Regions from separate parts of the Paenibacillus sp. MMS20-IR301 genome, predicted to be linked through region 2. Evidence: a T-box and tRNA genes for the amino acid it is inferred to sense, from the RefSeq annotation. Region 2 holds a T-box; the other holds one or more tRNA genes.
What was found. The T-box of region 2 lies ahead of metG (methionine--tRNA ligase). A T-box ahead of a tRNA ligase gene usually reads a tRNA of that ligase, here a tRNA-Met.

Region 1 (3,384 bases), 3.7 Mb from region 2:
ATTTGTAGCCCGTCCCCCTCCCCTCATTCGTAACCGGGGCAAAATGGCTAATCACATCGAGGTCCCTGTAAATCGTCCTGATATTCACCTCACACCGGAAAGCCAAGTCTGCAGCCGTAATTCCGGGATTCGACTGGATGGCGTTAATAATTTTAAAAATTCGAATTACTTTGTCTGTCATAACGAATGCTCCTTACTTTCCATGTAAATACTGCCTATGATACCATAGCTATACTATATCAGTTCCAATAGCACATGGCAGTCTGCAAAAATACAGCATTTTTCATTTCAGTAAAGAGCAGCCGCTCCGGCATATGCATGTCAAATTAGCTAAGCGTTACGGACAGGAGAGACGTTAAGCCTGCGGAAAGGCACCAAAGTGCCGGACTTGCGGACACCAGCGCCGTTATTTCACCAAATAAATGGAGTGAGCCCATGAAAAACGGCGGATAAGGGCCGTGGTGTCCATAAGAATCAGCCTTTTCTATAAGTCTTAAGTTCGTTCAACCTATATATTTATATACAAAAAAAACCCTTGGAATTCAAGAGTTTCTTAAGCAACTATATAAGCGGGTGATGGGAATCGAACCCACGCTATCAGCTTGGAAGGCTGAAGTTCTACCATTGAACTACACCCGCAAAAATATAAAATCGGGATGACACGATTTGAACATGCGACCCCCTGGTCCCAAACCAGGTGCTCTACCAAGCTGAGCTACATCCCGAAAAAAGAAGAAAAGATGGCGCGCCCTAAGAGATACGGATGCTACGCACCCGATTGCGAAGTTATTCTATCGAAGCGGATGCTCCAACGAACTCGTTCGAATCTTGAGGACACTTTGGATATTCAAAGAAGAAAAGATGGCGCGCCCTAAGAGATTCGAACTCCTGACCTTTTGATTCGTAGTCAAACGCTCTATCCAGCTGAGCTAAGGGCGCAAAATCTATATGGAGCGGACGACGGGAATCGAACCCGCGACCCTCGCCTTGGCAAGGCGATGCTCTACCGCTGAGCCACGTCCGCAAAAACATGGTGCGCGTGAAGGGACTTGAACCCCCACGTCGTGAAACGCCAGATCCTAAGTCTGGTGCGTCTGCCATTCCGCCACACGCGCACACTTTACAAGGAAAATGGTGAGCCATGAAGGACTCGAACCTTCGACACCCTGATTAAAAGTCAGGTGCTCTACCAACTGAGCTAATGGCTCGCATATAAGGGGTCCCCGAAAAGTAATCGGATTAACCTTCTAAGCTTAACTTCACTTTTTGGGGTGAAGTGGCTGGGGATATAGGATTTGAACCTATGCATGACGGAGTCAAAGTCCGTTGCCTTACCGCTTGGCTAATCCCCAATAATATAATTAGCATAACCTACGGAATAGGATGGATACTCTATACTTCGAGATATAGGATGCACAATTCCTAATACCTTTATGCCATGAAGATGGCGGAACCGACGGGATACTCTTCACTTCGTTACGAGATTGCGATGTAGTGCTAACGAAGCTTATGCTTCAACGAACCCTTAAATGGAATCTCATCCCTGAAGCAGATAAAGATGGCGGAACCGACGGGATTCGAACCCGCGATCTCCTGCGTGACAGGCAGGCATGTTAGGCCAACTACACCACGGTTCCAAGTTTGGTACTTTGGGGTCCCCGGAAAGTATTCGGAATATGCTACAAAGCATCTCTTCACTTTGTGGGGATTGGTTGCGGGGGCAGGATTTGAACCTGCGGCCTTCGGGTTATGAGCCCGACGAGCTACCGGGCTGCTCCACCCCGCGTCAGTAAAAATATTGTCCCTTGGGGTCCCCGGAAAGTACCCGGAATCCTCTGCGAAGTCTTTGCTTCACTTTGTGGGGAATGTGTATGGTGGAGGCTGAGGGGTTCGAACCCCCGACCCTCTGCTTGTAAGGCAGATGCTCTCCCAGCTGAGCTAAGCCTCCATGAGATATATCATTAAAATAAATGGTGACTCGTATGGGATACTCTTCACTTCGTTACGAGATTGCGAAGTATTCCTACCGAAGCCGATGCTTCAACGAACCCAGGGAATTCTCATCCCATAAATCGAAGAAGATATTGGTGACTCGTATGGGATTCGAACCCATGTTACCTCCGTGAAAGGGAGGTGTCTTAACCCCTTGACCAACGAGCCATAATGTTTGTTTCTAAAAGTACTGCTACGGAGAGAGAGGGATACTCTTCACTTCGTTACGAGATTGCGATGTATTGCTAACGAAGCTTATGCTCCAACGAACCACTGAGGGTTCTCATCCCTTACAAGGAAGCAAAGCTACGGAGAGAGAGGGATTCGAACCCTCGAGACGCTTGTGGCGCCTACACGATTTCCAATCGTGCTCCTTCGGCCAAACTCGGACACCTCTCCATGGTGGCTCCCCGAACAGGACTCGAACCTGTGACAACTCGATTAACAGTCGAGTGCTCTACCAACTGAGCTATCAGGGAAAATGGTGGGCCTTAGTGGACTCGAACCACTGACCTCACCCTTATCAGAGGTGCGCTCTAACCAGCTGAGCTAAAGGCCCGTTCTCGTACACTATACAGCTATTATGGGCAAAAAAAATACCACAAGGTGTGTGGAATTGTCCGCTTGGCGGCGTCCTACTCTCCCAGGACCCTTCGGTCCAAGTACCATCGGCGCTGGAGGGCTTAACGGTCGTGTTCGGGATGGGTACGCGTGGAACCCCTCCGCTATCGCCACCAAACGGGCATTTACAGCGTAAATGCTTCAGGATTTGATTCCTGAAAACTGAATCCGAAACGAAATTTGCGTTTGCCCTTCTTACGGGGCCCCCGGAAAGTATTCGGAATCGGCTTCGTTAGCCTCTTCTTCACTTTTTGGGGTATTCTTGGATAAGCCCTCGACCGATTAGTATTGGTCAGCTCCATGCATTACTGCACTTCCACCTCCAACCTATCTACCTCGTCGTCTTCAAGGGGTCTTACGTATTGGGAAATCTCATCTTGAGGGGGGCTTCACGCTTAGATGCTTTCAGCGCTTATCCCGTCCGTACGTAGCTACTCAGCCATGCTCCTGGCGGAACAACTGATGCACCAGCGGTACGTCCATCCCGGTCCTCTCGTACTAAGGACAGCTCCTCTCAAATTTCCTGCGCCCACGACAGATAGGGACCGAACTGTCTCACGACGTTCTGAACCCAGCTCGCGTACCGCTTTAATGGGCGAACAGCCCAACCCTTGGGACCTACTTCAGCCCCAGGATGCGATGAGCCGACATCGAGGTGCCAAACCTCCCCGTCGATGTGGACTCTTGGGGGAGATAAGCCTGTTATCCCCAGGGTAGCTTTTATCCGTTGAGCGATGGCCCTTCCATGCGGTACCACCGGATCACTAAGTC
Region 2 (3,384 bases):
TACACAGGCAGAATTTCAATTCAGAAATACTACCAGTCCATGATTACAGGTCTGAGTAAAACCTCAATCATCCTGCAGCCGGGCCAGAGTATTCCGATTATGACGGATTTGAACAAAATTGCCATGAAGCCGAAGGAAGTTCTCTCGCTTAGTGCGGACCTGACCAGCGACTATCCTATTCAATACAATGTAGTGATGGTTGAAGAAACTAAAGATCCGGTAGCGCTGCTGCCGACACTGCCAGTTCTTGACCGTGACGGTGTGCACAACCGGGGAACTTACCCGGATTCAACCCGCATTATCAATGTGACCGATGTAGTCGGAACAACACAATCCAAACTGATCCTCGGGGACAATAGAAACGACCTCAATCTGGTCGGTATTGATCCGATGACGGGAACAGAGGCATCCAATTCCGGCAACTTCGGAGTGCTTTACAAAATTGTCCTTGACCGCGTTGCTGCGAACACGCTGATTACCTTCAATCCGCGCGGAGGCAATTATCTCGGGTCTGTTCTAGTGAACGGAACGATTGTTAACCTGCCGAATAAGGGCAGCCTGTCCAGCTCGGATATGAATGCTGTCGTCTTCCGTACCGGTGAATATGAAGGTCCGGTTGAGATCACCTTCTCGGTAGCTTCCGGCAGTAATCTGCCTGTAAACTTTGTCTTCACGCCGCTTCCGGCGAAGAAATAAAGGCATCTTAGCAACAGCCGTTCCTCAGGGAGCGGCTTTTTTTTTGGCATAATAGGGCGCTGCAGGCACGCTTCATTGACGGGGCAGTGCTTTTCGGGCATTATTAAGGGAGTGATATTCAATCGAATTATGTTATGGGAGATGGGCAAATGCTGTCGACAGATCAAATACTGGAAGCTATGTCGGGGCAGGGGCTGCGGATTACCGATCAGCGCAAGACGCTTGCCAGATTATTTGGCGAGAATACGGGATATTTGTCGGCGAAGGATGTATATGAGCATATGGGCCGCAAATACAGCGGGCTCAGCTTTGATACAGTTTACCGCAACCTGCGTGTTATGGAGGAGCTCGGTGTGCTTGAGCAGGTGGTCTTTGAAGAGGGTGTCAAATTCAAAGCAAGCTGCAGCCAGGATCATCATCATCACCATATGATTTGCCTGCAGTGCATGAAGACTTACCCGATTCATTTCTGCCCGATGAACTTAACGGATACGCCGGACCAGTTCCGGGTGGTCAAGCATAAATTTGAGGTATTCGGGTACTGCAAGGACTGTGAACAGACCCGCGAGGAAGAAGCGGCGGCTGCCTCACACGGCAAGGAAGGCCGCTGATTATGGCCGGTTTACGCAGAACAGTACAAGCGCCAATCCGGGTGTACCGACGGTTTATTTCACCGCTGAAGCCGGCCACCTGCCGCTTCTATCCAACCTGTTCAGCTTATGCTCTGGAAGCGATCGAGGTTCACGGGGCGCTGAAGGGCTCATGGCTGGCTGCCCGGCGGATTGCCCGGTGTCACCCGTTCCATCCGGGCGGACTTGACCCGGTGCCGCCGCCTAAAGCCCGTGATACAGGGGATGAGCCGGCGCATACAACTTGACAGGTGCGGCTGTGATGGGTATATTTTGAATAATAAGTGTAATTCCGAGGAACGGATAAGTAAATGTGGACAACCATTACAGAGAGCCGGGAACTGCTGTGAGCCGGTATGGGACGCCAGATTGAATATGGTCCGGGAGGAACTGTGTTCGAGCGGAAGCCGGAGATAGCGGCAGATGTAAGAGTACAGCGTGTTCCAGCGTTAATGGACAGTTCCGCAAGGGACTGGCGAAGCCTGTGCTCTGTGAGGAGCCGGGGAACTTTGGGTGGTATCGCGTGAGTTTACTCTCGCCCCATATAGGGGCGGGAGTTTTTTGCAATTTCAAGAGTTTATAAGTTTTGAACCCCTGCAAAGGACCTGAGGAAGCATCGAAGTTAAAGCATCACTTTGCGGGGCTATTTTGAAAGATAAGCATTTATATGTGTTACGCTATAAATGTTCCTTATCTTTCCACTGAACCGGATACCGTCCTCTGGAGGACGGCGCAGCCGTTTCCACTTGTGTCAAGATTATCAGGTATAGACGAAGGGATGACAATGTAATGAGTGAGAACAAAACCTTTTACTTAACAACACCAATCTATTATCCGAGTGATAAGCTGCATATCGGCCATGCGTATTCGACCGTGGCCGGTGATGCGATGGCCCGCTACAAGCGCTTGCGCGGTTATGAGGTCCGTTATCTGACCGGCACCGACGAGCATGGCCAGAAGATTGAAGAGAAGGCCGGCAAAGCCGGCAAGACACCGCAGGAGTTCGTTGACGGGATTGTGGTCGGCATCAAGGACCTGTGGCGGAAGCTGGATATCTCCAATGATGATTTCATCCGTACAACGGAGGAGCGTCATAAGAAGGTAGTGGCGGATATTTTTGACCGGCTGCTGAAGCAGGGGGATATCTACAAAGGAGAATACGAGGGCTGGTACTGTATTTCGGATGAGACCTTCTACACCGAGACTCAGCTGGTCGACATTGAACGGGATGCGGACGGCAATATTACCGGCGGGAAAAGCCCGGACAGCGGCCATCCCGTAGAGCTGGTGAAGGAGGAAAGCTATTTCTTCCGGATGAGCAAATATGCTGACCGCCTGCTGAAGTTCTACGAGGAGAACCCGGAATTCATCCTGCCGGAATCGCGCAAGAATGAGATGATCAACAACTTCATTAAGCCGGGTCTGGAGGATCTTGCCGTATCGCGAACGACCTTCGACTGGGGCGTTAAGGTAAAAGGCGACGAGAAGCATGTAGTGTATGTCTGGATTGATGCGCTGACCAACTACATTACCGCACTCGGCTATGGCTCGGAGGACCGCAGCCTGTATGATAAGTTCTGGCCTGCGGATGTGCATATCGTCGGCAAGGAGATTGTCCGTTTCCATACGATCTATTGGCCGATCATTCTGATGGCGCTGGGTGAGCCGCTGCCGAAGAAGGTCTTCGCGCATGGCTGGCTGCTGATGAAGGACGGCAAAATGTCCAAGTCCAAAGGCAATGTAGTGGATCCTGTAACGCTGATTGACCGCTACGGCCTGGATGCCCTGCGTTATTATCTGCTGCGCGAGGTGCCATTCGGCTCGGACGGCACGTTCACACCGGAGAGCTTCGTGGACCGTGTCAACTATGACCTGGCTAACGACCTCGGCAATCTGCTCAACCGGACCGGGGCCATGGTAGAGAAATATTTCGGCGGCGATCTGCCGGCTTATGCTGGTAAAGTGACTGCATTCGACGGCGAGCTGGAGTCTGCTGTTGAGAGCACCTACGCCAAGGTAGAGGAAGCGATGGAGAAAATGGAGTTCTCCGTTGCACTGA

Region 1: it has a tRNA-Met gene. The T-box ahead of metG (methionine--tRNA ligase) is inferred to sense a tRNA for this amino acid. The anticodon was not compared.

What each region holds. Positions count from the first base shown of each region.
Region 1 covers NZ_CP135275.1:4,813,426-4,816,809, forward strand. Annotated here, with positions in the region: gene LOS79_RS20615 (helix-turn-helix transcriptional regulator) at 1-181, opposite strand, end outside; tRNA gene LOS79_RS20620 (tRNA-Gly) at 569-639, opposite strand; tRNA gene LOS79_RS20625 (tRNA-Pro) at 652-725, opposite strand; tRNA gene LOS79_RS20630 (tRNA-Arg) at 863-939, opposite strand; tRNA gene LOS79_RS20635 (tRNA-Gly) at 950-1,024, opposite strand; tRNA gene LOS79_RS20640 (tRNA-Leu) at 1,032-1,115, opposite strand; tRNA gene LOS79_RS20645 (tRNA-Lys) at 1,133-1,208, opposite strand; tRNA gene LOS79_RS20650 (tRNA-Gln) at 1,278-1,352, opposite strand; tRNA gene LOS79_RS20655 (tRNA-Asp) at 1,560-1,637, opposite strand; tRNA gene LOS79_RS20660 (tRNA-Met) at 1,710-1,786, opposite strand; tRNA gene LOS79_RS20665 (tRNA-Val) at 1,873-1,948, opposite strand; tRNA gene LOS79_RS20670 (tRNA-Glu) at 2,086-2,160, opposite strand; tRNA gene LOS79_RS20675 (tRNA-Ser) at 2,302-2,391, opposite strand; tRNA gene LOS79_RS20680 (tRNA-Asn) at 2,396-2,471, opposite strand; tRNA gene LOS79_RS20685 (tRNA-Ile) at 2,475-2,551, opposite strand; rRNA gene rrf (5S ribosomal RNA) at 2,615-2,731, opposite strand; rRNA gene LOS79_RS20695 (23S ribosomal RNA) at 2,876-3,384, opposite strand, start outside.
Region 2 covers NZ_CP135275.1:820,843-824,226, forward strand. Annotated here, with positions in the region: gene LOS79_RS03320 (stalk domain-containing protein) at 1-696, shown strand, start outside; gene LOS79_RS03325 (Fur family transcriptional regulator) at 846-1,307, shown strand; gene yidD (membrane protein insertion efficiency factor YidD) at 1,310-1,573, shown strand; T-box leader at 1,612-1,871, shown strand; gene metG (methionine--tRNA ligase) at 2,115-3,384, shown strand, end outside.